3 regions of the Yersinia fenwicki genome follow, and region 2 is predicted to be linked to each of the others. Evidence: predicted binding sites of a transcription regulator. Region 2 holds the regulator's gene; each other region holds the start of a gene.

Region 1 (10,547 bases), 2.2 Mb from region 2:
CGAGATATTCATCTTTAGAAATCTGAAAGACAAACTCGTCCTCGCCTTCACCATCCTGACCCGCATTCCCTTGACCACTACCGCTGCCACCTCCACCACCTTGCGGGCGCTCTATACGATCATTAGTAATAAAATGATCATTGCCTGGGTGTACCCGATGGCGTAAGCCACCACGGCCCTGATGGAACATTGGTTCATTGATGTCGTCAATAGGGATCGACACCGATTCGCCACTCTCAATATCAGTTACCGACCTTTTATTGATGGCATCAGAAATCGATTGTTTAATTTGCGACTTATAGCGGCGCAAAAAGCGCTGGCGGTTAACCATGCTTTTATTCTTGCCGTTGAGTCGTCTGTCAATAAAGTAGCCCATAACTCCCCCTGCCTCTATTCCCTGCATCTTTCACACTGTGGCTGTGCTAGTTGCAACACAGCCACAACGCGAAAGCTGTACCTGTAATATTAGGGTGGTCCGACAACAGGTTATGATGATTTTCTTACCCGTAGGTACCATTCACACAGTAAACGAACCTGCTTACGGGTATAACCTTTCTCCATCATCCGATCGACAAAGTCATCATGCTTTTTCTGCTCATCTGTTGAAGTTTTGGCGTTAAAGGAGATAACCGGCAATAACTCTTCAGTGTTAGAGAACATTTTCTTCTCAATAACCGTGCGTAACTTCTCATAGCTGGTCCAATTTGGATTGCGGCCATTGTTATTGGCTCTGGCGCGCAACACAAAGTTGACGATTTCATTACGGAAGTCTTTCGGGTTGCTGATACCCGCAGGTTTTTCAATTTTCTCCAGTTCAGCATTCAGCGATTCACGGTCAAACAGTTGCCCAGTATCAGGATCGCGGTACTCTTGATCCTGAATCCAGAAATCGGCGTAAATAACATAGCGGTCGAAAATGTTCTGACCGTACTCAGAATAGGATTCCAGATAGGCTGTCTGAATCTCTTTGCCGATAAATTCGGCATATTTTGGGATCAAATAGCCTTTCAGGTGCTCGAGGTATTTTTCCGCGACATCCTGCTGGAATTGTTCGCGTTCAATCTGTTGTTCCAGTACATAGAAGAGGTGCACCGGGTTAGCTGCCACTTCTGCATGGTCAAAGTTAAATACCCGTGACAGGATTTTAAAGGCAAAACGGGTCGAAAGGCCGTTCATCCCTTCGTCAACCCCAGCATAGTCGCGATACTCCTGATAAGACTTGGCTTTCGGATCAGTATCTTTCAGGCTTTCACCGTCATACACCCGCATTTTGGAGTAAATGCTGGAGTTTTCCGGTTCTTTCATTCTTGAGAGAATGGAGAATCGCGCCAGTGTTTCCAGCGTCCCTGGAGCGCAAGGTGCATGAGTTAATTCACTGTGATTCAATAGCTTGTCATAAATTTTGATCTCTTCTGACACCCGTAAGCAATAGGGCACTTTGACGATATAAACACGGTCAAGGAAGGCCTCATTGTTCTTGTTATTACGAAATGTCACCCACTCTGATTCGTTGGAGTGGGCGAGGATAATGCCGCTGAATGGCAGGGCAGAGATCCCCTCGGTACCGTTATAGTTTCCTTCTTGAGTGGCGGTCAGCAGGGGATGCAGCACCTTAATCGGCGCTTTGAACATCTCGACGAACTCCATAATCCCTTGGTTCGCGCGGCACAATGCCCCGGAATAGCCATAAGCATCAGGATCGTTTTGGGCATGGTTTTCCAGTTTACGGATATCAACCTTACCCACCAGAGCAGAAATATCCTGGTTGTTTTCATCACCCGGCTCAGTTTTCGCAATCGCAACCTGCTCAAGAATAGAAGGCCAGACTTTGATGACTTTAAATTTGGTGATATCACCGCCAAATTCATGCAGGCGTTTGGCCGCCCACGGCGACATGATTGTGCCGAGATAACGGCTAGGAACATTGTATTCTTTGGCTAAAATCGCCGCATCTTCCTGCGGGTTGAATAAGCACAATGGGTGGTCATTGACCGGGCTGCGCTCACCATTAGCACTTAAAATATAGATAGGCACCCGTTGCATCAGTGCTTTCAAACGTTCAGCCAGTGATGATTTACCCCCACCCACAGGGCCGAGCAAGTACAGGATCTGTTTCTTCTCTTCTAACCCTTGAGCCGCATGTTTAAGGTAAGAAACGATCTGTTCTATGGCTTCTTCCATTCCATAGAATTCTTCAAAGGCAGGGTAACGGGCGATAACTCGGTTGGAGAACAGCCGAGACATACGGGATTCGAGTGCGGTATCAACCATGACAGGTTCACCAATAGCCATCAGCAGACGTTCAGCCGCATTGGCATACGCACTGCGATCTTGCTGGCAGATGGTGAGGAACTCCTGCAGTGTGAACTCTTCGTCCTTGGCAGCCTCATAGCGTTGGCGATAGTGATCAAATATGTTCATAGAGATGCCCGTCCTGTTTGAATGGTTGGGAACATAAAATAATAGTAGCGCTTTATTGGGTTAAAATTTTGAAACTACTACCTTATTGTTATGGTCGCGTCTCTCATAAAGGTCAAGTTGACATTAACGACAGATTTGCCACTTCCAGTACAATAAACAACCATTATTCGGTAATTAAATCTATTTTTTATTTCATTAGCAGTGTTTTATATAAGATTAATTAAGATTATGTATTTGAATATCTTGTTATTTTAATGTAATCAAATCTACGTAAATTTTTAGGTTGTCAATTTGTTGTATATCGGAGATAAATTGTGCAGGGGAGACTCATTTTTGGCGTAGGTGTGTAAAGATTTCGCCACGGACAAGCAATTGATTTACACTAAGTTAACTAATGATTTTGTTACCAGAGGGATCTTTCCGTGAAAAAACATTACATAAAAACGAAGCAAGTTAAAACATTGGCAGCCTTGGCTGTAGCTACCGCAGTGTGTATGCCTACAGCGATGGCAGGAACATGGTCTTTGGGGGCCTCAGCATTAGTCAGCCCTGACCCATATCGTGGTAAGAATGACCGTGTTTACCCAGTGCCTATCGTTTCTTATGAAAGTGATAATTTCTATTTCCGCACACTGGCTGCGGGTTATTACCTATGGAAAGATGACAACAATCGTTTATCAATTGATGCCTATTATTTGCCACTGCATTTTACGCCAGGTGACAGTGACGATCAGCAGATGAAACAGTTGGATAAACGCCGTAGCACCTTGATGGCAGGGATGTCTTATTCTCATATTGAGGATTGGGGGACTTTGCGCGCAATGTTCTCCGGTGACGTGTTGGATAACAGCGGCGGTTTTGTCGGCGATCTGGCTTATCTTTATCGTTTCAGTGTTGATAGCTGGACGCTGATCCCAGGTGCTGGTGTTGCCTGGAACAGTGAAGATCAGAATAAGTATTACTATGGCGTGAGCCGTGGGGAGTCCACACGCAGTGGTTTAGCCCAGTACAGTCCTAGTGATAGCTGGTCACCGTATCTGGAATTGACGGCGAACTACAATATCAATCCAAACTGGAATGCTTTCTTTACTGGCCGTTATATTCGCCTGGCGAATGAAGTGAAGAATAGCCCAATGGTAGATGCATCCTGGACTGGCGTACTGTGGACTGGGGTCACATATACCTTCCGTTAATATATTGCGCACAGCATATGAAATGGGGCGTAAAGCCCCATTTTAGTATCTGCAGTATCAGCTGCTATTGGGCGTTCTTGCGACTACGAATAGTCATGGCCAGACGTGCAGGAGCATCTTGTTTGGCAACCAACGGTTTATTCACCCGCGCAGTTTCAACACAAACCATTGTTTTATAACCATCATTTGGCATATCAACCATGCTGCTGGACAGTTCAGCACCTGGATTCCACGCAACTACATCACTTTGATGATGATGATGCACTTCAATGGTACGTTTCAGCGCGGCATCTTTTATCAGGCTGTAGGCTTCAGGGTGGGTATAGATGCGGTCGGTCTGACCGTTAAAGACCAAGTCACCTTGTTGCGTTGCATCAGCAATTTTCAGCACTTTATCGAGGTATTTTTCGCCCAGACCACTGATCTTAATCTGGTTGATATCGCCAATCTGGAAGTAGGTATGCAAAGCAGCAACAGCTTCGTAATCACCGTGTGATTCTAACTCCATTTCACATTCTTCGCCCAGTTTGAAGCGGGCAATCAAAGTGAAGGGATGTGGCCAGAATCGACGAGATGCATCGCTGTCTTCCAGAGTGAAGGTCAGGATAACCCCATTCTCATTTTCATCATGGGCGCTGAGCGTCCATGGTAGTAAACGAGCAAAACCATGAGAAGGTTGCGCTGATGGACCAAACCAAGGCCAGCAGATCGGCACACCGCCACGAATAGCGACACCGTCTTTAAATGGTGTGTTATTACTTAACCAAATAATTGGTTGCTCACCACTCGGTTGGAAAGCCAATAAATGAGCACCTTGCAAGCTGACGGCAGCACGTACTTTCGGATGGGAAACGACCACGATGGGTAGCTCATCCAACTGACGCTGGCTGATATAAGGTGAAATTTGTTCAACAATAGGTAGGGTAAAGACTTTTTCGTTCATTCGTTTGGCCTTATGAGCAAAGGGGCTAGGGATCCATTGAACTTCAGACTTTCGATAATATCACAGGCTTTATATCTTGCAGCCAATCGCCGTTAATCGAGTAGTGAATCATTGATATTGCGCAATTTTATTTGTAGCGAGGAAATGAACAGAGGGCGAAGCATTATGTATCAGCAATAAAAAAGCCACCCGGAGGTGGCTGTTGGCAGAAATCTACATCAATCCATTATTTGGAGATGTGAGAGATCAAGTCCAGAACTTTGTTTGAGTAGCCAGTTTCGTTATCGTACCAAGAAACCAGTTTCACAAAGTTGTCATTCAGCGCGATACCGGCTTTAGCATCGAATACTGAAGTCAGTTTTTCGCCGTTGAAATCGGTAGAAACAACGTCGTCTTCGGTGTAACCCAGAACGCCTTTCAGCTCGCCTTCTGAAGCCGCTTTGATAGCAGCACAGATTTCTTTGTAAGAAGCTGGTTTTTCCAAACGCGCAGTCAGGTCAACAACTGAAACGTTAGGAGTAGGAACGCGGAACGCCATACCAGTCAGTTTGCCGTTCAGTGCTGGGATAACTTTACCTACTGCTTTAGCAGCACCGGTAGAAGAAGGGATGATGTTCTGGGATGCGCCGCGGCCGCCGCGCCAGTCTTTGTGAGACGGGCCATCAACAGTTTTCTGAGTAGCGGTAGTTGCATGTACAGTGGTCATCAGCGCTTCAACGATACCGAACTTGTCGTTGATCACTTTAGCCAGTGGAGCCAGGCAGTTAGTAGTACAAGAAGCGTTAGAAACGATTTCCTGACCTGCGTACTCTTTATGGTTAACGCCCATAACGAACATCGGGGTGTCGTCTTTTGATGGGCCAGTCAGAACCACTTTCTTGGCGCCAGCAGCAATGTGCTTACGAGCAGTTTCGTCTGTCAGGAACAGGCCTGTTGCTTCAGCAACAACGTCAACGTTGACTTCGTTCCACTTCAGGTTAGCCGGATCTCTCTCTGCGGTAACACGGATGGTTTTACCGTTAACAACCAGGTGGCCGTCTTTTACTTCTACAGTACCATCGAAACGACCGTGGGTAGAGTCGTATTTCAGCATGTATGCCATGTATTCAGCGTCCAACAGATCGTTGATTGCAACGATTTCGATGTCAGAACGTTCCTGAGCAGCACGGAAAACAATGCGACCGATACGGCCGAAACCGTTGATACCTACTTTGATAGTCATATATTCCACCAGCTATTTGTTAGTGAATAAAAGGTTGGTTGTAAAATTACAAAAACCTTACCGAGCGTCAAGCGGAATCGTGTCAATTATTGCTACAAATCAAACCGGACAGGGTAGATCGAACATTAATCACGCGTTTCCAGAGACGATTAGCCTCATTTTTATATTGGGGCGAATTATTCAGTTTAAAGTGAGAATCAGTAATATTTGCGATTTTTATCACATTTATACTGTTGCCGCTTCGATGGCATACAGTTTAGGACAATTTTAACTGCTTTGTTGTTAATTTTTTGTTATTATTAGACGTTGTTTTCGTTGACTTTATTCCCTGCCAGAGAACCGCACAAATGGCTAAAGAACTGAACCCTACAGAAAATATTGAGAAACTGACCGATATTCAGCGGCATGTCACCCAACAGCGGGGGACGGAAGCGCCTTTTAGCGGTAAATTACTGCACAACAAGCGCGAAGGGGTATACCAATGCTTATGCTGCCACCAGCCGCTTTTTATCTCAGAGTCGAAGTTTGATTCTGGCTGCGGCTGGCCGAGTTTCTATCAGCCTTTGGATGCTGAATCTATTCGCTATATCGATGATTATTCTCATAATATGCATCGTGTCGAAATTCGCTGCGGTCATTGTGATGCGCATTTGGGGCATGTTTTCCCTGATGGCCCGCAACCAACAGGGGAGCGTTATTGCGTGAACTCGGCTTCACTCAATTTTGTTGATGACCAAAATGGTGAACAAATCCCCGGATAAGTACCGGTGTTGTGACCATTTTGTGAATGAAAAATCGATTCAGCTTATTATTCCTTTATTGAGGATGCTCTGATGGAGCTTGAAGACCTGATTTCAGTGATGACGCCCGAAATCTACCAACGTTTGATGCTGGCTGTAGAGTTAGGCAAATGGCCGGATGGTGTGGCATTGACGCCAGAACAGAAAGAGAACAGCCTGCAAATGGTGATGTTGTGGCAGGCCCGTCACAACAAGGATGCGCAACATATGAGCATTGGCACAGATGGGCAGATAGTGATGAAAACCAAGCAAGAGCTGAAGCAACAATTCAGTCAGCCGACACTGGTTAAGTTGAAGCCCGAGTAATCATGCAAGCAAGCCAGGTTGGATACAGAAAAAACGGAGCCAGATGAGGCTCCGTTGATGCTTATCTTATCGAGTCAGCGAGCTGTCAGTTACTTGATTTCAGCCATAAATTGCGCAAGCGACTGTATATTAGCGCCGGCCTCATTCATCGTATCAAGAGCTAATTGGCTGTCTTGTGGTTGCAAATTGACGCCACGGCACCCGTCCTTAATGACGGATGTTTTATAACCTAATGTTAATGCATCCAACACAGTGTATTTCACACAGTAATCTGTTGCTAACCCCATAATGAACAGGCAATTGATCCCTTGTTGTTGTAACCAATGATCTAGCTGTGTTTTGGCCCGCCGTCCATTGTCGAAAAAAGCACTGTAGCTGTCGATATCCGCATCCTGACCTTTACGGAAAGTTTGTGTAATGACTTCTTGATTCAACTCTGGATGCAAAGCAGCTCCAACTGAATTCTGAACACAATGCACCGGCCACCACACTTGAGTTAACCCTTCCAAATCACCGCTCGTCCAAGGCTCTGCCTGGGAATTAACAGCAAAACTACGGTGTTCTGCGGGGTGCCAATCCTGGCTGGCGATAATCGGTATTTTGTGAGCCAGGCAGGTAGCAATAGCCTCATTTGCAACCGCAATCACCGCATCACCCTCGGCAACCGCTAGCGCTCCTCCCGGACAAAAATCATTTTGTAAATCAACTAAGAGCAGGGCTGCGTTCATTTACATTCCATCAGATAGGTTAGTGTCAGTAAGTTCGCCGCGTAGATTTTGTTGCATTAAACGGCGAATCTCTTCAGGAGATAGAGATTGACTTAATAAATAGTGCAGTTTGGTCAGGGCTGCTTCAACGGTCATATCGGAGCCGCTGATAACCCCCGCATGCGCCAATGCATTACCGGTGGCATATCCGTCCATATTGACTCGGCCTGAAATACATTGCGTCAGATTCACCACCACAATACCTCGCTCACTGGCATTTTTTAATTCATCCAATAATTCGGCTTTTTGCGGTGCATTGCCGACGCCATAGGAGCGCAAAATAAGCGCTTTGACTGGCTGTAACAAGAAGTTACGTACAACAGCACCCGAGATACCCGGATAGATAGTCACCACACCAATCGGCTGTGGTGTGATGTTATGAACAATCAATGGGCCCTTATTGATAGGTGATTCAACTGAGACCATTCGACGAATATGAATGCCGGCTTCGAGCAGCACCGAGAGGTTAGGTGAGGCAAATGCATCAAACCCATCAGCATGGGCTTTAGTGGTACGATTGCCGCGAAACAGTTTGTTATTAAAGAATAAACTGACTTCATTGACCGGATGGTTGGCGGCCAGATAGAGAGCATTGAGCAAGTTAGTTTGCCCGTCAGAACGCAACTCTGCCAAGGGGATTTGCGAACCCGTGACAATCACCGGTTTGGCCAGATTTTCCAACATAAAAGAGAGCGCCGAGGCGGTAAATGCCATAGTGTCGGTGCCGTGCAAAATCACAAAGCCATCATATAAATCGTAATTTTGCTGAATATCATTGGCGATATGCTGCCAGTCCTCCGGGGTCATATCCGAAGAATCAATCAATGGGGCGTATTCATGGATTGTAAAATCCGGCATTTCGGGGCGATGGAACTCAGGCATAAGTGCAAGCTGGCGCTGTAGATGGCCGGAAACAGGAATGTATCCGTTATCCGAGCGTTGCATACCAATAGTCCCGCCGGTATAGGCGACATAAATAGATTTCTTCTGCATGAGCAATATGCCTGAAAGGTGGTGCGAAATGAGATGGGTGAATTATAGGGCGACTGGCGAGGAAAAAAAGCCCGGCAGGTGCCGGGCGGAGTATTTATCTACTATTTTCTTAATTTACTAGCGTACATCACCACAAGTTAGGCATAACGCATAGCGATTCTGTGGGTCATTGAGCGTGTTCATTAAGTTGGGCTGATCTTTTACCGCTTGTGCCACAACAGATATGGGTGCGGGCAGCCAAGCTTGGATCGCAGTAGGTAACATCGCCTGTACTGATGCACTCATCTGGCCGAAAATTAAATCACTGAGGCTTGGTCCATCAACAAACCAATTCAGTTGCCAGGTTTTCAATTTTGCCAACTCAGCGACCTTCTTAACAGCATCGTCAAAATCACCCAGTTGATCTACCAGACCATTATTTTTGGCGTCTAAACCAATCCAAACATGGCCTTGTGCAATTTGATCAACTTGCTCTGGTGTTTTATGGCGAGCGGTTGCCACCAAATCAATAAAGGTTTTGTAGCCATTTTCGATATCGATCTGCATCATCTGAGAGAACTCAGGTGGCAGGTCTTTGGTTACAGAAACATTAGCCAGTGGCGATGTTGCCACGCCATCGGTATGCACCCCGATACTTTCCAAGGTATTTTGGAAAGTATTAATCACACCGAAGATACCGATCGAGCCGGTCAGGGTGCTTGGGTTGGCGATGATATAGTTAGCCGGAGTTGATATCCAATAGCCACCTGAGGCTGCCATTCCGCCCATTGATACTACCAATGGTTTATTAGCGGCACGTAAGGCGGCTAATTCAGTGCGGATCAGTTCAGAAGCACTCACGCTGCCACCTGGGCTGTTGACCCGCAAGATAACGGCCTTAATTTTCGGATCTAATCGCGCCTGACGAATCTGTGCGGCTAAAGCATCCCCCCCGACATTCCCGGGAGTCTGCGGCCCATCCATGATCGCGCCATTCGCAAAGAGCACTGCTATCTGTTCGCCTTGCTGTGGAGTCGGAGTAGGCTGGTAGTCATAAATGCTGACATAGTTGAAGTCGTTATTCTTCTTATCCCAGCCGAAGGCTTTAACCAACTCATTTTCCATCTCTGGACGTGTGGCGAGTTGATCGACCAGTTTGCTCGACAGGGCGTATTGCGCTTGGGAACCACCTGCGGCCTGTAATCCACTGACAACACCGGCCGCCCCTGGGAACAATTGTTCTGGGGTTAATTGCCGGTTAGCGGCAACCGCAGTCAAGTAATTCTGCCATAACCCACTGATCCAGCGAGTGTCCGCCTCACGTGCGGCAGGGGACATATCATCACGAATCATCGGTTCGACAGCCGATTTATAGGTGCCGACGCGGAAGATATTGGTGGTAACTTTGAGTTTTTCCAATAGTGATTTGTAGTACAGATTATTGCTGGCAAAACCATGCAGAGCGACCGTCCCTTGCGGTGACAGGTAGATCTTATTGGCAAAGCTGGCTAAATAGTACTGAGTCTGGTTATAGCTTTCGCCAATAGCGTAAATCGGCTTGCCACTATCGCGGAATTCCCGTAGTGCTTTGCCAATATATTGTAGAGAAGGCTGATCTGCGCCAGTGAAGTCACTCAGCGATAACACCAGACCAGTAATATTATTATCAGCTTTTGCCAACCGAATGGTTTCTACAATATCAAACAGGGAGTTTTCCTGTAAGCGATTGCTGGAAGCCCCTAATAACTCACGTCCCCACTGGCGTAATTTATTATTTACCGCAGGCTGATCGACAACGACACCGCTTAAATTCACTAACAGTGCGCCTTTAACCGGTTCTGCCGGTTTACTTTGGAACTGAAGGTAAATACCGACACCGACCAAAATCAGCAGTATCAGGAAAAGATTAAGAATAAATTCTCT
Region 2 (10,547 bases):
GAACCTCATGTGTTGTTAACAACGTCGGTTGGGAATATTGAGTTGGAACTCAATAGCCAGAAGGCACCGGTTTCAACACAGAATTTCGTTGATTACGTCAACAACGGCTATTACAACAACACTATTTTCCACCGCGTTATCCCCGGTTTTATGATTCAGGGCGGGGGCTTTACTGCCGATTTCAAACAAAAGACGGCTAAAACGCCGATCAAAAATGAAGCAGATAACGGCTTGCGTAACCTGCGTGGCACCATTTCCATGGCCCGTACCGCAGATAAAGACAGCGCCACCAGCCAGTTCTTCCTCAACGTGGCAGATAATGCTTTCCTCGATCATGGCCAACGTGACTTTGGCTATGCCGTGTTCGGTAAAGTGGTTAAGGGGATGGATGTGGTAGAGAAAATCTCTCAGGTTCAGACAGAAAACGTCGGGCCATACCAAAATGTGCCGGTGAAACCGATCACTATTCTGTCGGCAAAAGTTTTACCTTAATGATTTAGTCGTCAGCCTTCTTCCCCGAAGGCTGATATACCCTGCTAACATCCCATCCTCATCAGAAATTAATCCTTTTGCCTGACCAGGTTGCATATAATCAATTATCTGTCTCAGTTGGGGGTAACGGTTTATGAGTGAAGCATTGCTTATCGCGAAGGCACAGCCGGCAAAGGATTTAGTAATTTTATCGGCATTAGCAAACCGTCATGGCTTGATTACTGGTGCGACAGGTACGGGTAAGACCGTCACGCTACAAAAAATGGCCGAGCAATTTTCCCGCATTGGCGTGCCGGTATTTCTGGCTGATGTGAAAGGCGATTTATCCGGTATCGGTGCTGAAGGTGTTGAGTCTGAAAAGCTGCAAGCAAGGTTGGCGGCTATTGGGGTGTCAGACTGGCAACCCCAAGCGTGCCCGATTGTGCCTTGGGATATTTTCGCTGAAAAAGGCCATCCAATCCGAGCCACCATTTCCGATCTTGGCCCGTTACTGCTGGGACGTTTGCTTGATCTCAATGACGTGCAAAGTGGTGTACTGCAATTGGTATTTAAAATTGCGGATGACAACAACCTACTGCTGCTGGACATGAAAGACTTACGCGCCATCGTGCAATTCGTTGGCGATAATGCAAAACAGTTCCGCACCCAATACGGCAATATTACACCCGCCTCGATTGGCGCTATCCAGCGCGGTTTACTGACTTTAGAAGAGCAGGGCGCTAATCAATTTTTTGGCGAGCCGATGTTGGACATTCACGACTTGATGCGAACTGACAGCAATGGGCAAGGGGTTATCAATCTGCTGGCCGCTGACCGTCTGATTAATCAACCAAAACTGTATGCAATTTTTCTGCTTTGGTTGCTAGCTGAACTTTTTGAGCAATTACCTGAAGTGGGTGATGTCGATAAACCTAAATTAGTCTTTTTCTTTGATGAGGCCCATTTGTTGTTTACCGATGCCCCGACTGCGCTGGTGGATAAAGTTGAGCAAGTGGTACGGCTGATTCGCTCTAAAGGGGTTGGCATCTATTTCGTGACACAAAACCCATTGGATATTCCTGATAAAATTCTCGGCCAATTGGGCAATCGTGTGCAGCATGCTCTACGTGCCTTTACTCCACGGGATCAAAAGGCGGTTAAATCTGCGGCACAAACGATGCGCGCTAACCCGGCATTCAGCGCCGAACAGGTGATTACCGAGCTGGGTGTTGGCGAAGCACTTATTTCCTTCCTTGATGAGAAAGGGCGGCCCAATATCGTTGAGCGCGCTATGGTGATTGCCCCGCAATCTAAAATGGGTGCACTGGACACTGCAGCACGTAATCACGCGATCAATCATTCACCACTGTATGGCCGCTATGAAGAGAGGGTGGATCGCGAGTCGGCTTATGAGAAGTTATCAGCAGGTGGCTCCTCCACCTTGGGAGACGCGGCTCCAGACGGTTCGACAGCTCCGCAGCAGCCGAGTAGTCAGGGCGGCGGATTGATGGATGGACTGAATGATTTGCTATTTGGTTCTACTGGCCCACGTGGTGGCAAGCGTGATGGTATCGTTCAGACTGCGGCTAAAAGTATGGCACGCGATCTGGGACGACAAATTTTGCGCGGTGTTCTGGGGTCAATTACTGGTGGGCGCAAGCGCTAACCTGATTTTTTGGATATGAAATGCTGTTATTGATCGATAATTACGATTCGTTTACCTACAACCTGTACCAGTATTTTTGCGAGCTGGGCGCAGAGGTGGTGGTTAAACGCAATGATGAAGTACAACTAACTGATATTGAAAAACTATCACCTTCTCATTTGGTTATTTCCCCCGGTCCTTGTACCCCCAATGAGGCCGGGATCTCCCTGGATGCTATTCGTCATTTTGCTGATAAATTACCCATACTGGGCGTATGCTTGGGTCATCAGGCACTAGGGCAGGCTTTTGGGGCGCGTATCGTGCGGGCGCGACAAGTGATGCATGGTAAAACGACAGCAATTCGCCACAGTGGGCAGGGTGTTTTCTGTGGGCTTAATCAGCCGCTAACGGTTACCCGTTATCATTCTTTAGTGATTGCCGCCGATTCATTGCCTGATTGTTTTGAACTGACCGCATGGACAGAGCAGGACGGAGTGATGGATGAGATTATGGGTATCCGCCATCGCACCTTGCCACTGGAAGGGGTGCAGTTTCATCCGGAGAGCATTCTTAGCGAGCAAGGCCATCAATTATTAGATAATTTCCTTAAAAATTAATCTGTTGAGATCTACTTTGTCCATTGGTTGATTTTTTGTTTGCTTGGTTATGATTTTTTATGCATATTTTATGATTATATTTTCACGTGTCATAAATTGGCAGCTCAATGGTTTATTAGGATGGACAGCGTAATGGCAGATAAGTTAGCAGTAACTCGCAGTACATTTGATCAGGTTATTTTGCCTGTTTATGCGCCTGCGCAGTTTATCCCGGTAAAAGGGAAAGGTAGCCGCGTGTGGGATCAACAAGGTACGGAATACATTGATTTTGCAGGTGGAATTGCGGTTACTGCATTGGGTCATTGCCATCCTGCACTGGTGGCAGCATTGCATCAGCAAGGTGAAATGTTATGGCATACCAGTAATGTATTTACCAATGAGCCAGCACTGCGTTTGGCGCAGAAACTGATTGCAGCAACCTTTGCCGATCGGGTGTTTTTCGCCAACTCGGGTGGTGAGGCGAATGAGGCGGCGTTTAAGTTAGCGCGTCATTACGCCATTGAACGCCATAGTCCTTATAAAACTAAAATCATTGCGTTCCATAATGCATTTCATGGGCGCACGCTGTTTACTGTATCTGTTGGTGGGCAGCCAAAGTATTCCGATGGGTTTGGCCCAAAACCGGCGGATATTATCCACGTGCCATTTAATGATCTGGCGGCGGTAAAAGCCGTCATGGACGACCACACTTGTGCAGTCGTGCTGGAGCCTATTCAGGGTGAAGGTGGGATTACTGCTGCCACGCCTGAGTTCCTACAAGGGGTTCGTGCGCTTTGTGATCAACATAAAGCGCTGTTGGTATTTGATGAAGTGCAAAGCGGTATGGGGCGCAGCGGTAAGCTGTTTACCTACATGCATTATGGTGTGACGCCAGATATCCTCACGACAGCTAAAGCTCTGGGGGGCGGGTTCCCTGTCAGTGCGATGCTGACCACAGAGGAAATTGCATCGGTGATGGCGGTAGGCACGCATGGCACCACCTATGGCGGCAATCCTCTCGCCTGTGCGGTTGCAGAAGCCGCGCTGGATGTCATTAACACCCCTGAGGTACTTAATGGTATTGAACAGCGCCACGGCCTATTTGTGCAAGCTCTGCAAGATATCAATAACAAGTATCATGTGTTCAGTGATATCCGCGGCATGGGGCTATTGATTGGCGCTGAATTAGCACCGCAATACCAGGGGCGCGCGCGCGAGTTCCTGACAGCCGCGGCAGCGAATGGCTTGATGATCCTCAATGCCGGGCCAGATGTGTTGCGATTAGCACCTTCGCTGGTGATTGAGCAAGAAGATATTCAGCAAGGTATGGCGCGTTTGGAACATGTGATTGCTAGCCTGGTGCAAGGGTAAATAAGCCCGTGGAGAGATTTTAACCTCTCCACTTTAGGCGCTTCTCTGTTACTTGCCCCGACGCCAAATACCGTGGTGCGGTTGTTGCTGCCATGCCAGAGATGAAACGGTATGCATTACGCTGAGATGTGACAAGATGCGTCGTAAATTGCGTTCCGATTCAGATATTTGTGTATCAGGGTTGATATCTGACATTTGAACAAAATCGTTATTCCCCTCACTATTATCCGACTCCAGCCGTTGCTGGCATTGCTGAATCGCCATCTCACAAAGCTGTAAATATTCTTCCGCCAATTTTACAGTCAGCTGAATGTGGTGTTTATCTGATTCCAGCGGTGATTCTTCTAATGGATAGGCGCGAGTCAGGATAGTCATCTCATTGATATGCCCAACAATAAGCTCGCTATGGGTGGCCCATAGGCGCATGTCGGCTAAATATTTTGAGTTAAATCCTGGTTCCTGCATGGCCTGATTGAGTGAACTCAGAACAGCATTGCTGGCTTTGTTCACCTGAATGCGTTCATAGGCGAGCTGCCCAATATCTGGGTTTGGTTTCAGTAGGATGCGTAGAATCTTCTGATAACTCTCTAGTGCTTGATGCGCATTCTTTCGTAGCAAACCGCTTTGCCACTGTGGCCACAACCATAGTGCGCTGGCGAAGGCTAATGCACAGCCGATTAAGGTATCCAGCAATCGTGGAACTAAAAAGTCGGCACCCTCTCCGGTCAATAACTGCAAGATATACACTGTAGTGATGGTTCTAAAGATGACTGACCAGCCATAGTTTTTGCGTTGAACCAGATAGGCGACCAGTGTGATGAGCAACATGATGCTCAGCGTAGTCCCTTCCGGCATTTGAAAATGCAGTAGGGCCGCTGCAAGTAACAACCCAATCAGAGTACCTAGAGCTCGGTGGTGAATCCGAATTTTAGTGGCGTTATAGCCGTTCTGCGTCACCAGCATGATGGTGAGTAAAATCCAATAAGGTTTAGGCAGATGGATCAGACTACCGACATAACTACCTGCTGCCAGCGTCACGCCCATGCGGCCTGCATCACGCAATGCACTGGATTTAAATGATAAATAGCTGACAAGTGCGGGCCAGAATGGTTGAGGTAGTTGGTTGCACATCAAATCGCGTTCATATTGCGGGCGCTGGTCACTCAGAATCTGGATAATGTGGCTGATATGGTAATAGCAGAATTGTGCCACCGGATTATCTGGATGTTGCTGGGCAACTTCTTCCAGCTCGACCAGAGCATCACCGGCACTGAAATGAGTCTTCGCGCGGTGGTGATAGAGAATATTATCGGCGATGGTGCGCATTTGTGTTGAGATAATCTGCATATTACGCTCAAGGATGGCCTCTATCGAACTTTGCTCTATCAGTTCTTCCGCCTTTTCTGACTGATTCATCGCCGCAGTGATATGTTCCTGCAAATCAAGCGCCATCTGGAAGAGAATCAGTAGCCGCTTTTGCTCTTTTTGGGTGGCATTGTGTAGCAGGTTAAACTGTTGATAAAGTTGGTTAATTTTATCCATAATGCCTTGCTGTCTATCCAGCAGGGCTTGCATCATCTTTTCCGCTTTCTGGCGCTGACGGAGCAAAGAGTACGCAGCATCGCAATAATCGGCCAACAGATGGTAAAGCTGACTCAGTGGTTCGCGGATGGGTTGGTCTTTACATAACCGAAACCATAGCCAGGTAAATACCCCGTACCAGAGGGTCCCCACAGCACACATCAATGGTGCTTGCCAAATAGGCGCACGACCTACCATGCTGAGACTGAAAATCGCGGCGATCAATGCGGCTGGGAGCAGCCGGCCATTGAGCTGGCTGATGGCACCACTTACCCCCAACATTAATGCGAGACCAAGCATCACTACCGGCAATGGGATATCCCACAGCAGTAATTGTTGAGTCAGAAAACTACTGAAAGTAAAGAGCGTTCCGCCGACAATCAGCCGCCGGAAGAAATATTGATGGGGAGTATCGAGCGAAGCAATATTACAACAGGCCGGTATCAGAGAGAACATCAACCCCAGCCGCAATTCACCAAAGGCAAATCCCAACGCCGCCGGTAAGCAGAGAACCAGTGTTTGGCGGAGCGCATAATTAACTTCAGGATGATAAATAAGCCGTTGCCATTTCATATAGGCCCAGAAATTTATTAATTACACAAAATAATACCCTAAATAATTCGAGTTGCAGGAAGGCGGCAATTGAGCAAATTCCCAAGAGTCTACTTACTGTAAGCTCAACAACCAGTAAGTGACTGGGGTGACAAATCGATCTGGAACCGATTTGAACACTGTTTGCAGCGGCCTCGAAGAGGCGAGGCCCATGGACGGGCCGAGTAATGAAAGCAACCAACACACATGCAGCTTGAAGTATAACGGGTATAAATGAAGAAAACCGGTGCCGAGGTAGCGGCACCGGTTTATAGGGAATTAACGAGTGCCGTAAACGACAATCGTTTTACCGTGTGCGGAGATCAGATTTTGATCTTCCAGCATTTTTAGTATCCGCCCCACAGTTTCGCGGGAGCAGCCAACTATTTGACCAATTTCCTGGCGAGTAATCTTTATCTGCATCCCATCTGGGTGGGTCATGGCATCAGGTTGTTTTGCCAGATTAAGCAGCGTTTGTGCAATGCGTCCAGTCACATCAAGGAAAGCAAGGTTACCCACTTTCTCAGATGTTATCTGTAAGCGATTCGCCATTTGTGAAGACAGGCGCATCAAGATATCTGGATTGACCTGAATTAACTGGCGGAATTTTTTGTAAGAAATTTCAGCCACTTCACAGGCAGTTTTTGCTCTGACCCAGGCACTACGTTCTTGGCCTTCTTCAAATAATCCAAGTTCGCCGATGAAATCTCCCTGATTTAGATAGGAGAGAATCATCTCTTTACCTTCTTCATCTTTGATAAGCACCGCAACGGAGCCTTTCACGATGTAGTAAAGCGTTTCGGCCTTTTCACCTTGGTGAATTAGCGTACTCTTCGATGGATATTTGTGGATATGGCAATGAGACAGGAACCATTCGAGAGTCGGGTCTGTTTGTGGCTTGCCGAGAACCATTCGCTGTTATCCTCTGTTGTTATCGCTGCCTAACTTAACAGGGCTCAGAGTTCCCTGTACGGCGTGCTTATAAAATACACTTTCTCTTAGCATATTAATTTGCTCAACTGCCGAAAGGTATAGCCAAGATACGTACCGGATAGAAACCCTTCACTGAGTATTGAGAAGCTACCCTATTTAATTCTAAAAACAATACTTTCGGTTCTGTTTGTAGCACAGGATGAGGCTAGTGTCTTGTGTTGTATCGCTTCAGCATGATGAACATCGGGTTACATTGCCAGTTTGTAAATGAAAGCGTAGTCTGAATCGGAAAATTTAACCGGGAGCAAGAGTTATGCAGGCACGTGTAAAGTGGGTTGAAGGGCTAACATTTTTAGGTGAGTCCGCTTCAGGTCATCAAATTTTAATGGATGGGAATGCTGGAGACAAAGCGCCAAGTCCGATGGAAATGTTGTTAATGTCGGCCGGTGGCTGTAGTGCAATTGATGTCGTTTCTATCTTACAGAAAGGGCGTAACGATGTGCGCGATTGCGAAGTGACGTTAACGTCCCAGCGCCGGGAAGAAGCTCCGCGCCTGTTTACGCAAATTAACCTGCATTTTATTGTCAGTGGCAAAGGCCTGACGGATAAAATCGTTGAGCGCGCGGTTGAACTCTCGGCCGAGAAGTATTGCTCGGTTTCTTTAATGTTGGGGAAAGCGGCGACCATTACCCATAGTTTTGAAATCCGTGACATCGCGTAATTAACCCCTTCGTATTTGAAGCTGCAGGGTTGTTAGCTGCACTCGCTCACCCGAATCACTTACTTATGTAAGCTCATCGGGATGAGTTCGCTTGCCGCCTACCTGCAGCCCCAACTACTTTGGGTTGGGATAGCGTCAAATTATTTTTTCTTTCCAGCAATTGCTTTACTGCGGCTTCAAGGACGAAGGATTAACCGATTTTTTTACCTTCCAGCAATTGCTGCACCAACGGTGCCATAATCAGCTCCATTGCCAGCCCCATCTTCCCGCCGGGTACGACCAATGTATTGATATTGGAAATAAACGACCCTTGCAACATTGCGAGCAAGTAGGGGAAATCGATTTGATCCAAACCTCTGAAATGAATGACGACAAAACTTTCATCCAGTGACGGAATGGCTTTGGCGGCAAACGGATTTGAGGTATCAACCGTCGGAACACGTTGGAAGTTAATATGGGTGCGTGAGAACTGTGGCGTAATGTAATTAATGTAGTCGTCCATAGATCGCACCACCGAATCCATGACCGCTTCACGGGAATGGCCGCGCTCGCCGGTATCACGGACTAATTTCTGAATCCACTCCAGGTTGACTATCGGTACCACGCCGACCAGCAAGTCGACATGTTTTGCGACATCATGATGTTCGGTCACGACCCCGCCGTGCAGACCTTCATAAAACAGCACATCAGTGGGTTCCGGCAACGCCTCCCAAGGGGTGAATGTGCCTGGGATCTGGTTATAGGGCACGGCTTCATCATAGGTATGGAGATACTTACGTGAGCGCCCGGTTCCATGCTCGCCGTATTGCGACACACTCTCTTCTAACTGACCAAAGTCATTGGCTTCTGGGCCAAAATAGCTAATATGTCGGCCTTGATCCCGTGCCTTACGGATGACGGTATCCATTTCAGGACGGGTATAACGATGGAAGCTGTCACCTTCAATCTGCGCTGCGCGGATATTCAATTGCTGAAAAATTTTGCGAAATGCCAGACTGGTGGTGGTTGTCCCTGCGCCACTTGAGCCGGTGACGGCTATAACCGGATGTTTAATTGACATATTAGCTGTAACTCCATGGGGTGAGATCCTCAGTGGGCGGGCTTAAACGGTCTATTTTTTCTTGTTAATGGGTATTTTTAGGGCAAAGTGCCCGGCTTGTCACCCTGATTTTACTTAGAGAATAGGGTGACAACGCAGGGGTTATGGTTGCTCTTCGGCTCCGGCACGAAAGGCACCGCGCGGCATGATATTGATGGTTTCGTGTAACTCTGACCAAACTAATACGGCCTCACCACTGGCTAATTGACGGCGCACGTCTTCGACTTTTTGTGCCAATGACCGCTCATGTTCGCCGTAGTCCGTGCCTTCACGTAGCACAAAGGCTTCCAGCAGATTATCCAGCGTTTCGCTGTCGACTTGCTGCCAGGGGATGATCATGACTGTTGCTCCAAATAGGGGGAAAGCCAGGCTGGAATACGTTGTTCCAACCACATTTGTGGATGTTTTAATGAGCCACTGACAAAACCGACATGGCCGCCATGCTCCGTTAACTGATAATCAATATTGTCCGGTAACTCGCGTAGATTCGGGATGACCTCGGCCGTCATGAATGGATCATCTTTGGCATGAATGATAAGCAGTGGAGTCGTAATTTGCGGCAATAACGGTAAAGCGCTGCAACGTCGATAGTAATCCAGTGCATCATTGAAGCCATGTATTCTTGCCGTGATGACATCATCAAACTCTTTGATTCGCCGCAATCCTTTCAATTGAGGCAGATCCAACGGCAGGCTTCCGGGGTAATGCAACAGCTTGCGGGTGGCATTTAACTTCAGTTGGTTCAACAAATAGTGCTGATAGACGCGAGAGAAACCTTGTTCCATACGATTAGCACAAGGTTCAAGCATCAGTGGTGCAGAAACCACCACGGCTGCCTCTAATAAGCTCTCTTGTCCTTGAGCGGCCAACTGCCCTTGTTCAGCCAAATAGAGCGCCAGCATATTGCCACCCAAAGAGACGCCAACCGCAGCGGTGGGAACCTGACCATAGCTCTCCCGCAACCAACGCAGAAAGAATCGGGCATCTTCTGTTTCACCAGAATGATAAATACGTGATTTACGATTAGGTTCGCCACTGCATCCGCGAAAATGCATCACCACACCCAGCCACCCTTTATCTTGCCAGGCGCGTAGCAAGCCATGGGCATAGGGGCTGTAAAAATTTCCTTCCAGCCCGTGGAATAGCACGACTCTGGGTTTATCCCGTGCCAGCTCGGGGTTTTCACTCCAGGCCAGATCGACAAAATCCCCATCGGGCAATTCCAGCCGTTGCCAAAAAGGTTGCAGTTGAACCCGCCGCCTGACCAGCCGTGGCAGCAGCGTTTGCAGATGTGGGTTGCTGGCACCGGCCAGCGGACGAAATATTTCATGCATATGGTGAATGGAAATCATGTTGTTGCTCTTGTGTGATCAATAGCACACTGTTAGCTTCATGGGTATATCGCGCATCATTTTGGGTGAGAGGCACCCGTCTCATGGAACTGAGTTTATTTCTTTCAATGGTAGGTTTTCTCTGGGTTGCCGCTATCACTCCCGGCCCAAACAATATGCTGTTAACTTCAGCTGGGGCCAATTTTGG
Region 3 (10,547 bases), 1.5 Mb from region 2:
ATTGCGTCTTGAAGTCAACGAGTTGGGTGAAAAGCTGGATGCAGCCAAGGCCGAACTGGACAAGTTGCAAAATGAAATCCGCGATCTGGCTCTGTCTATTCCTAACCTGCCAGATGATTCGGTTCCGGTGGGTAAAGACGAAAACGATAATCTTGAAGTCAGCCGTTGGGGTGAACCACGCCAGTATGACTTTGAGGTGAGAGATCATGTTTCCTTGGGGGAAATGGCCGGTGGGCTTGATTTTGCCGCCGGGGTGAAACTGACTGGCGCGCGTTTTGTGGTGATGAAAGGGCAAATCGCTCGTATGCACCGCGCATTGGCACAGTTCATGCTCGACCTGCACACGGAAAAACACGGTTATTTGGAAACCTATGTTCCTTATTTGGTTAACCATGCGACTCTGTATGGTACCGGCCAGTTGCCTAAATTTAGTGGTGATCTTTTCCATACCAAACCGCTGGAAGAAGAATCTGACAGCAGCAACTATGCATTGATTCCAACGGCAGAAGTGCCGGTGACCAATCTGGTACGCGATGAGATCTTGGAAGAAGAGTCTCTGCCATTGAAAATGACGGCACATACACCTTGCTTCCGTTCTGAAGCAGGTTCCTATGGCCGTGATACTCGTGGCTTGATCCGTATGCATCAGTTTGACAAAGTTGAGATGGTGCAGATAACTCGTCCAGAAGATTCTATGGCGGTACTAGAAGAACTGACCGGTCATGCGGAGAAAGTGCTGCAATTGCTGGAATTGCCATATCGCAAAATGTTGCTGTGTACCGGTGATATGGGCTTTGGCTCCTGCAAAACTTACGACTTGGAAGTGTGGCTGCCAGCGCAGGATACTTATCGCGAAATTTCTTCATGTTCAAACATGTGGGATTTCCAGGCTCGCCGTATGCAAGCACGTTGCCGTAACAAAATAGACAGAAAAACCCGTTTGGTTCATACCCTAAATGGTTCTGGTCTGGCTGTTGGGCGTACTTTGGTTGCAGTGCTGGAAAACTACCAGCAGGCTGATGGTCGTATTCAGGTACCAGAAGTCTTACGCCCTTATATGGGTGGTTTGGAATTTATTGGTTAAACAGCGAGTCAATGTGTCTCGTTTAGTTATCAACCACTTATAAAGCGCCTACGGGCGCTTTTTCTTTTTTGGGTTATGGCGAGTACACAAAATTTAACGCATCGAGATTTATCAACCAACATATCGTGCTATCGAGTCTCGTGATGTAATTGACTTTTTTATCACCAGTGGCATGATGCGCTCACTTTTCTTGTCCCGACGGCTTCAATCTTATTATGTCCGCATATTCTCGCCCGGTGCTGCTTTTGCTCTGTGGGCTTTTGCTGTTTACGATTTCTATCGCGGTTTTAAATACATTAGTTCCCTTATGGCTATCTCATCAACAATTGCCGACCTGGCAAGTGGGGATGGTAAGTTCATCGTATTTTAGCGGGAATCTGGTTGGGACATTGATTGCCGGGCGGATTATCCAGCAACTCGGTTTTAATCGCAGCTACCATTATTCCTGTATTTTATTCGCGCTGGCGACGAGCGGGTTAATGCTGTCAGTTGATTTTTGGAGCTGGTTAGGGTGGCGCTTTTTCGCGGGTGTGGCGTGCGCATTAATTTGGGTTATTGTCGAAAGCGCATTACTACGTAGTGGTACGGTAACCAACCGAGGGCAACTGCTGGCGGCCTATATGATGGTTTACTATCTGGGCACGGTCACTGGGCAATTACTTTTGGGCGTAGTCTCGACTCAACTACTCAGTGTTATTCCGTGGGTCAGTGCTTTGGTCATTACCGCGATGTTGCCGCTGTTATTTGCACATTTTTCTCATCAAGATAGCAGTGATGTATCCCATACCGCCGTTTGGCCGATGCTGAAGCGTCGTAGTGCGCGTTTGGGGATTAATGGCTGCATTATCTCCGGTGTGCTATTAGGTTCGCTCTATGGTCTGCTGCCGTTGTATTTATCGCATCAAGGAATGAGTGACGCCAGTGTTGGATGGTGGATGGCGTTGCTGGTCAGTTCAGGGATTATTGGTCAGTGGCCAATAGGCAAAATGGCCGACCGCTATGGTCGTTTGTTGGTGCTGCGGATTCAGGTGTTTGTGGTTATTCTCGGTAGTGTCGCCATTCTGGGTAACTATGCGCTGGCACCGGCACTGTTTATTTTGGGGTGCGCCGGTTTTACCCTTTATCCTGTCGCCATGGCGTGGGCATGTGAAAAGGCGAGTGCCGATGAATTGGTCGCAATGAATCAGGCGCTATTGATGAGTTATACCATCGGTAGCCTGACCGGCCCGACCATGACTTCATTATTGATGCAGCGCTATTCAGACAATCTATTGTTTATCATGATTGCGGGTGTGGCTTTGGTGTATTTAATGATGTTGCTGCGCAAACCCGATCAGCAAAAAACACCATTCGCTGCGGTGTAACCGCCAAAAAATACCGCCAGCGAGGAAGCCTTGCATGGCGGTATTGATTGAAAATCAGTTAATTTTCTGACGGCTATCAGTAGATCACTTTGTGACCATAGCTTTCAAGAATGCCTTTTACGCGCTCCATAATCTCCGCGGTAGGGGGCTTGACCCCGTCCAGTTTGTATTCTTCGCCCATGGCAATCCATTTGTGCTTACCGAGCTCATGGTAAGGCAACAATTCGATTTTCTCGATATTGGTCATGTTCTGAGTGAATTCACCCAGCATATGCGCGGATTTGTCATCATCTGACCAACCTGGCACAACCACATAACGGATCCAGGTTTTTTGATTGCGTTTTGCCAGGTAACGAGCAAATTCCAAGGTTCGGTGATTGGATACGCCGACCAGATTCTGATGCACGCTGTCATCCATCTGTTTTAAATCCAGCATCACTAAATCGGTAGCATCCAGTAATTCATCAATCACCGGATCATAACGGCGCACAAAACCATTGGTATCCAGACAAGTATGAATACCTTCTTCGTGACAGGCACGGAACCAATCACGGACAAACTCAGCCTGTAAGATGGCTTCGCCACCGGAAGCAGTAATACCGCCACCAGAAGCATTCATAAAATGACGATAGGTAACGGCTTCTTTGACCAATTCTTCAACGGTAACTTCCTTACCGCCATGGGTGTCCCAGGTATCACGGTTATGGCAATACAGGCAGCGCATGAGGCAACCCTGGAAGAATACGATAAATCGAATACCAGGGCCGTCAACGGTACCACAGGATTCAAATGAGTGAATGCGGCCAAGTACGGACATTGCAGGTTACTCCAATACTGGATAAATAAAGGCCCCACGAAGGTGGAGCCTTTTAGTCTAATCTATTTTAGTTAGAACTTATATTGACTGTGTAAATGTACGTGTAATCACATCCTGCTGCTGTTCTTTAGTCAGCGAGTTGAAACGAACAGCGTAGCCTGATACACGGATGGTCAATTGCGGATATTTTTCCGGATTTTCCATCGCATCTAACAGCATTTCGCGGTTCATTACGTTCACGTTCAGGTGTTGACCACCTTCGATGGACGCCTCGTGATGGAAGTAACCATCCATCAGACCTGCCAAGTTAGCTTTACGAACTTCGTCGTCTTTACCCAGCGCGTTTGGCACGATAGAGAAGGTGTAAGAAATACCATCTTTCGCATAAGCAAACGGCAGTTTAGCAACAGAAGTCAGAGAGGCAACAGCACCTTTCTGGTCACGACCGTGCATTGGGTTAGCACCTGGACCGAATGGAGCACCTGCGCGGCGGCCATCTGGGGTGTTACCGGTTTTCTTACCATAAACCACGTTAGAGGTGATGGTCAGCACAGACTGAGTTGCGACTGCACCACGGTAAGTACGCAGCTTCTGAATTTTCTTCATGAAGCGCTCAACCAGGTCACAAGCGATGTCATCAACGCGTGAGTCGTTGTTACCAAACTGTGGGTATTCGCCTTCGATATTGAAGTCGATAGCCAAGCCATCAGCATCACGAATGGTGCTTACTTTGGCATATTTGATAGCAGACAGGGAGTCAGCAGCAACAGACAGACCTGCGATACCACACGCCATAGTACGGTAAACATCACGGTCATGCAGCGCCATCAGTGCAGCTTCGTAGCTGTATTTGTCATGCATGTAATGGATGATGTTCAGCGCAGTAACGTATTGTTTAGCCAGCCAATCCATAAAGTGATCCATGCGTTCCATGACTTTGTCATAGTCCAGCACTTCATCCATCATTGGCGCTTCTTTCGGGCCAACCTGGATCTTCATTTTTTCATCAACGCCGCCGTTAATTGCATACAACATGGTTTTCGCCAGGTTGGCACGCGCGCCGAAGAACTGCATTTGTTTACCGACAATCATCGGGCTAACACAACATGCGATGGCATAGTCATCGTTGTTGAAGTCAGGACGCATCAGGTCATCGTTTTCATACTGTACAGATGAAGTATCGATAGACACTTTAGCTGCATATTTTTTGAAGTTCAGTGGCAGTTTTTCAGACCACAGAATGGTCATGTTCGGCTCTGGAGACGGCCCCATGGTGTACAGGGTGTTCAAGAAACGGAAGCTGGTTTTGGTCACCAGAGTACGGCCATCAACGCCCATACCTGCCAGCGACTCAGTTGCCCAGATTGGGTCACCAGAGAACAGCTCATCATACTCAGGGGTACGCAGGAAGCGAACCATACGCAGTTTCATGACCAAATGGTCAATCAGTTCCTGCGCTTCGATTTCGGTCAGTTTACCTTCTTTCATATCACGTTCGATATAAACGTCGAGGAAGGTAGAAACACGACCGAAGGACATTGCAGCGCCGTTCTGAGATTTAACCGCAGCCAGATAGCCGAAGTAAGTCCACTGTACTGCTTCTTTTGCGTTAGTTGCTGGACCCGAAATATCACAGCCATATTTGGCCGCCATTTCTTTGATTTGACCCAAAGCGCGATGCTGCTCAGCAATTTCTTCGCGCAGCTGAATGGTCATTTCCAGGTCTTTACCGTTTTCCAGGTCATCCTGCAAAGAGTTGAACTGAGCCAGTTTGTCTTTCATCAGGAAGTCGATACCGTAAACGGCTACGCGACGATAGTCACCGATGATACGGCCGCGACCATAAGCATCAGGCAAACCAGTCAGTACACCAGATTTACGGCAGTTCAGGATGTCTTTGGTGTAAACGTCAAACACACCTTGGTTATGTGTTTTACGGTATTCGGTGAAAACTTTTTTCAGTTGCGGGTCAAGTTCACGACCGTAAACTTTGCAAGAGCCTTCTACCATTTTGATGCCGCCGAATGGGATCAGGGCACGTTTCAATGGTTTTTCAGTCTGCAAACCAACGATGGTTTCCAGATTTTTGTTAATGTAGCCAGCATCGTGTGAAATGATGGTCGCTGCTACGTCGGTATCGAAATCAACTGGCGCATGAGTGCGGTTTTCCAGTTTGATACCTTCCATAACTTGCGCCCACAACTTGTCGGTCGCTTCGGTAGAGCCGGCAAGGAAGGACTCATCGCCTTCATAAGGGGTGTAGTTTTTCTGGATGAAGTCACGAACATTGACTTCTTTTTGCCAGTCACCTTGTGTAAAACCTTGCCATGCTTTGGCCAATTTTTCATTAAGTTCGGTCATAATGCATCTACCTTTTAATGTGAATTTCTTCGAAAACCGTGTGCGGCCACACTTAGTGTTGCTGGTCACCGCGCAGATAAATTACCCAGTAAGTCAAACCTACCAATAATCCGCCACCGATGATGTTGCCGATAGTGACTGGGATCAGGTTATTAATAATAAAGTTACTTACGGTTAAGTTAGCAAATTGCTCAGGTGCTGCTCCTATGGATTGCCAGAACTCAGGCGAAGCAAAGTTTTTAATCACAATACCCATAGGAATCATAAACATATTTGCGATGCTATGCTCAAAGCCACTGGCAACAAACATGCCCACCGGTAAAATCATCGCAAACATTTTGTCCATTATGGTACGGCCGGAGTAGCTCATCCAAACCGCCAGACAGACCATTAAGTTGGCCAAGATACCCAAACATACTGCTTCAACAAAAGTATGGTGCAATTTGTGTTCGGCTGTTTGTAAAACATTCAAGCCCCATTGACCATTTGCCACAGTATATTGGCCGGCGAACCAAATAAGGCACACGAAGAATAACGCGCCACACAGGTTCCCAATATAGACATTAACCCAGTTGCATCCCAGTTGACGCCAGGTAATACGGCCACTGGCTTTGGCCACCGTAGTCAGAACAGTAGAAGTGAAAAGATCACCACCACATACCACCACTAACATTAGCCCCAGGGAGAAACAAATACCACCTACTAACTTAGCAAAGCCAAAAGGCACGCCAGCAGTACCAGTAGTCGCTGTAATATAAAAAACAAACGCAATTGAAATAAACACACCAGCAGTAATCGCTAAATAAAAAGTTTTTAGCGGATGCTTGGTGGCTTTATAGACACCGGCATCTTCGGCTACTTTAGCCATTGCCGCAGGTAATAATGCATCGAAGGGGTTGTCAGCTTTCACACTAACTCTCTCTTAAGGGTTAATAAAGCACTACGAGATACTAGCAAAGCAGTATAGCGTGAAAATTGATGTGGATCATATCGTGAGAGTTTAGTTCGCTTTAAAACACTACTAAATGTGTGCCTAATGAGGTTAACTTTCTGATTTTTAAAATAAAAAAATATTTTAAGATTTACAAAAAATTTTGATTGCACTGTTTTAAAGCCGTTGAGAACGTTAACCAAAAGCAGCATTTGTAGCTATTTTAATTCACCGTCATCATTAAAAATTAACTATTTATTTACCTATTTGTCTTCTTTCTATGATTGGCAAATAATGTTTGTTTAAAGGTGCTGTTCTTACTCTAAGCGGCGTCAGAAAATAACGTTTTTTTATGGCAAAAACAATTGTTGGTTGGTGTTACTGGTATCTATATTTGGGTTAGGAATAATTGCAGAGATTAATAGCCGAAAATTTTGCGATAAAAAAGCGGCAAAATGCCGCTTGAGGTTAATGACAAAGTTGCTGATAGTTCAGTGAGTGAAGGGTTTACCGCACCTAGGGCCACTCCAGCGACTTACGTCGCTACGACCTCAACGGCGCGATTCCCCTTCAATTGACTTTGTCAGCTTTGATAGACAATTAGCTGAAATCTATAGGTCCGTGGAAGTTACTCGCTTTTCGTCCAATAACGGCGTTTCGCCGCCTGTAATTTAGCGTAAGCACCTAGCAGCGCTTGGTGTGCTGGCAGGGCTTTGAGATCTTCATCCACACTGAACAGGCCATTGAAGCGCTTTTCACCGGCGATGGCTGCGGATGCAGTCTCTACAGCTTCCTGGCCATACATCTTCACGAATGCATTGTAATATTGCGCAGGGTCGCGATCTGGCTCTTGGGTCAACAGCAACAGAGTTTGTAGGCAACGATAGTCGTTCGCCTGTTTTGGGGTGAAGACTGAAGAATTAAAATCTTGCGTCCATTCCACCCAAATCAGCGCTTGCTCCAAATCACCGCCAGCCAGCGCCAGCATAGATTTCAACTCACCCACCCGCAGTGTGTACCAGCCGTTATCTTTACCGGAGGCTATGCCCAGCAGCTCGCGGACGCGGGCGAAATCATCCAACCCTTCATCATCCAGGGTATGAATGAGTTCCAGATACTGATCTGGTTGCCAATCCGTGTCCGGCAGCGCCAGCAAGGTATCACGCAGGTGCACGCCCATGGTGTTGTTCGCCATCAGCAAATCTTCAGCAGGATAAATATCTGACCAACCTGGCACGATAATCCGGCAAGCGTAGACACTTAAATGCTCATAATCAGCAATATACACTTCAGCGTCTTCTTGCTTGAAGATAGCCATTAAGGTGGCAAACTCTTCTTCAGTGGTGCCTTTAAAGCGCCAATCCACGAAGGGATAATCAGCCTCTTGTTTAAACATATCCCAGCTGATTAAACCGCTTGAATCGATAAAGTGTGTTTCCAAATTGGTATGTTCGGCTACTTCTTCATCATCAAAGGTAGGTGCGGTGAATACATCTAAGTCTTTGAGACTACGGCCTTGCAACAGCTCAGTGACGGTACGCTCAAGGGCCACACCGAAGTCTGGGTGTGCGCCGAATGAAGCAAAACATGTTCCGTTTGACGGGTTAAACAACACCACACAAATTACCGGGTATTTGCCGCCTAAAGAGGCATCGTAAGACAGGATCGGGAAACCTTCCTCTTCCAGTTTTGCGATAGCTTCTACCACGCCGGGATAGCGGTTTAATACCTCGGCTGGGATTTCCGGCAAGCTGATCGATTCCGCGATGATACGATTTTTCACTGAGCGTTCAAACACTTCGGATAATGCCTGTACGCGAGCTTCATTGGCGGTATTACCGGCTGACATGCCGTTTGAAACATACAGATTGCCGATAATATTCATTGGAATATAGACGGTTTCTAAATCTGACTGTCGGGTGAATGGCAGAGAACAAATACCGCGCGCCGCGTTCCCCGACTGCAAATCCACCAGATCACTGGCGACCAGCTCATTTTCCGGATCGTAAAACGCCAGCAAGCGCTCATCCAGAATACCTTCCGGCAACAAATCATCTTCAGGAATTGGGAACCATTTCTCATTTGGATAGTGAACGAAATCACCCTCAGCAATGGCTTTGCCCAGATAGAAGTCGGCAAAGAAATAGTTAGTGGATAAACGTTCGAAATATTCACCCAGGGCTGATGCCAGAGCGGCTTTCTTGCTGGCGCCTTTGCCGTTGGTGAAGCATAGCGGGCAGTCACGATCGCGGATATGTACCGACCAAACGTGAGGAACTGGGTTCAGCCAGGAGGCTTCTTCAATATTAAAACCGAGGTCGCTCAGTTTTTGCTGAAAGCGGGAGATGGAGTCTTCCAGCGCGGCATCTTTACCGGGAATAAAGGTTTGGGTCATTGTCTTCACTTTTTGGCGGTACTAAAAACGCGCAATCATACGGGCTTTTAGTTAATAGCTCCATGTATTCCTAAAGCACAGCAAATGTCACAGTTTTCGTATGGATATTCCGGATAATTCACTAGCTTATAAATAATGGAGTCATAATATGAAATCTATAAAGCTAACTGTCTTAGCCGGAATCTTAGCAGGGATCAGCGGTTCAGCCTTTGCTCTGCCCAATATTACCTTATTGGCGACCGGGGGAACTATCGCCGGTGGCGGTGATTCAGCCACTAAATCTAACTACACAGCGGGCAAACTAGGGGTTGATGCTCTGGTTAACGCCGTGCCAGAAATGAAAAAACTCGCCAATATTCAGGGTGAGCAAGTGGTCAATATCGGTTCTCAGGATATGAATGATGAAGTTTGGGTGAAATTGGCGAAAAAAATTAATGCTGATTGTGCCAAAACCGACGGATTCGTCATCACTCATGGGACTGATACATTGGAGGAAACCGCCTATTTCCTCGATTTAACTGTCAATTGTGATAAGCCTGTGGTGATGGTTGGTGCAATGCGCCCTGCCACGGCTCTGGGTGCTGATGGCCCACTGAATCTCTACAATGCCGTAGTGGTTGCCAGTGATCCTAATTCTGCTAAACGCGGCGTGCTGGTGGCGATGAATGATACGGTGCTAACCGGCCGTGATGTCATGAAAACTAACACCACTTCGGTGCAAACTTTCCAGTCACCTAACACTGGCCCACTAGGCTATATCTATGATGGTAAAGTGAATTATCTTCATCAACCTGCACCACGCCAGCCAGCCTTTGATATCAGTAAGCTAAATGAGTTGCCGAAAGTGGGCATTATTTATAACTATGCCAATGCCTCTGACTTACCCGCTAAGGCATTGATTGAAGATGGTTATAAGGGAATTGTCAGCGCCGGTGTGGGTAACGGTAACTTGTACAAAACAGTATTCGATACACTGGCAACAGCGGCACATAATGGCGTCGCAGTAGTGCGTTCATCCCGCGTACCCACTGGCTCAACGACCGAAGATGCTGAAGTTGATGATACCCAATATGGCTTTGTTGCTTCTGGCTCACTTAATCCACAAAAAGCACGGGTACTGCTGCAATTGGCATTAACCCAAACGCAAAAACCACAAGAAATTCAAAAGTTGTTCCACGCGTATTGATAGATTCAATCTTTGACGGAGGCTTCGGCCTCCGTATCTATTTATTACCTGTAATCTGAAATAAAAATGCTAACTCCATCAACCCGCTACCTTTAATGGGAGTACGGCAATGCTTTGTTTCTCTTAGATGGCAGGATAACAATAAATGAAAACTTTCGATTTCAACCGGATGGCACTGGATAAATTCCCTATCGAATTTTTAGCTGAGGTGGGTATCCGGTGTTTATTCACCTTTGTATTGGTCTTTTTATTTCTCAAACTGAGTGGTCGCCGTGGTGTGCGGCAGATGTCGCTATTTGAAGTGGTTATCATTCTGACTCTTGGCTCAGCCGCCGGTGATGTCACTTTTTATGAAGATGTGCCGGTGCTACCGGTGATCATGGTATTTGTCAGTATTATGTTTTTGTAT

What was found. Region 2 encodes CRP, which controls carbon source genes, mostly activating them, when cyclic AMP is high. Its sites were predicted from a motif close to ATGTGANNNNNNTCACAT; they were not measured.
Positions count from the first base shown of each region.
Region 1: the regulator CRP is predicted to act here: its motif matches at 5,987-6,004, upstream of msrB (peptide-methionine (R)-S-oxide reductase MsrB).
Region 3: the regulator CRP is predicted to act here: its motif matches at 6,600-6,617, upstream of focA (formate transporter FocA).

Region 1 covers NZ_CP170755.1:2,441,256-2,451,802, reverse strand. The annotation lists gene ACF3VQ_RS11305 (YeaH/YhbH family protein) at 1-376, opposite strand, end outside; gene yeaG (protein kinase YeaG) at 487-2,421, opposite strand; gene ACF3VQ_RS11295 (MipA/OmpV family protein) at 2,844-3,614, shown strand; gene ACF3VQ_RS11290 (D-hexose-6-phosphate mutarotase) at 3,679-4,557, opposite strand; gene gapA (glyceraldehyde-3-phosphate dehydrogenase) at 4,784-5,779, opposite strand; gene msrB (peptide-methionine (R)-S-oxide reductase MsrB) at 6,127-6,540, shown strand; gene ACF3VQ_RS11275 (YeaC family protein) at 6,613-6,885, shown strand; gene pncA (bifunctional nicotinamidase/pyrazinamidase) at 6,975-7,613, opposite strand; gene ansA (asparaginase) at 7,614-8,645, opposite strand; gene sppA (signal peptide peptidase SppA) at 8,763-10,547, opposite strand, start outside.
Region 2 covers NZ_CP170755.1:264,433-274,979, forward strand. The annotation lists gene ppiA (peptidylprolyl isomerase A) at 1-492, shown strand, start outside; gene ACF3VQ_RS01065 (helicase HerA-like domain-containing protein) at 626-2,137, shown strand; gene ACF3VQ_RS01070 (aminodeoxychorismate synthase component II) at 2,158-2,733, shown strand; gene ACF3VQ_RS01075 (aspartate aminotransferase family protein) at 2,866-4,083, shown strand; gene ACF3VQ_RS01080 (YccS/YhfK family putative transporter) at 4,132-6,237, opposite strand; gene crp (cAMP-activated global transcriptional regulator CRP) at 6,535-7,167, opposite strand; gene ACF3VQ_RS01090 (OsmC family protein) at 7,502-7,909, shown strand; gene ACF3VQ_RS01095 (phosphoribulokinase) at 8,100-8,969, opposite strand; gene ACF3VQ_RS01100 (YheU family protein) at 9,111-9,347, opposite strand; gene ACF3VQ_RS01105 (hydrolase) at 9,344-10,342, opposite strand; gene ACF3VQ_RS01110 (LysE family translocator) at 10,444-10,547, shown strand, end outside.
Region 3 covers NZ_CP170755.1:1,721,049-1,731,595, forward strand. The annotation lists gene serS (serine--tRNA ligase) at 1-1,084, shown strand, start outside; gene ACF3VQ_RS07765 (MFS transporter) at 1,300-2,448, shown strand; gene pflA (pyruvate formate lyase 1-activating protein) at 2,525-3,265, opposite strand; gene pflB (formate C-acetyltransferase) at 3,344-5,626, opposite strand; gene focA (formate transporter FocA) at 5,679-6,536, opposite strand; gene ycaO (30S ribosomal protein S12 methylthiotransferase accessory factor YcaO) at 7,186-8,952, opposite strand; gene ansB (L-asparaginase 2) at 9,101-10,138, shown strand; gene ACF3VQ_RS07795 (DUF421 domain-containing protein) at 10,284-10,547, shown strand, end outside.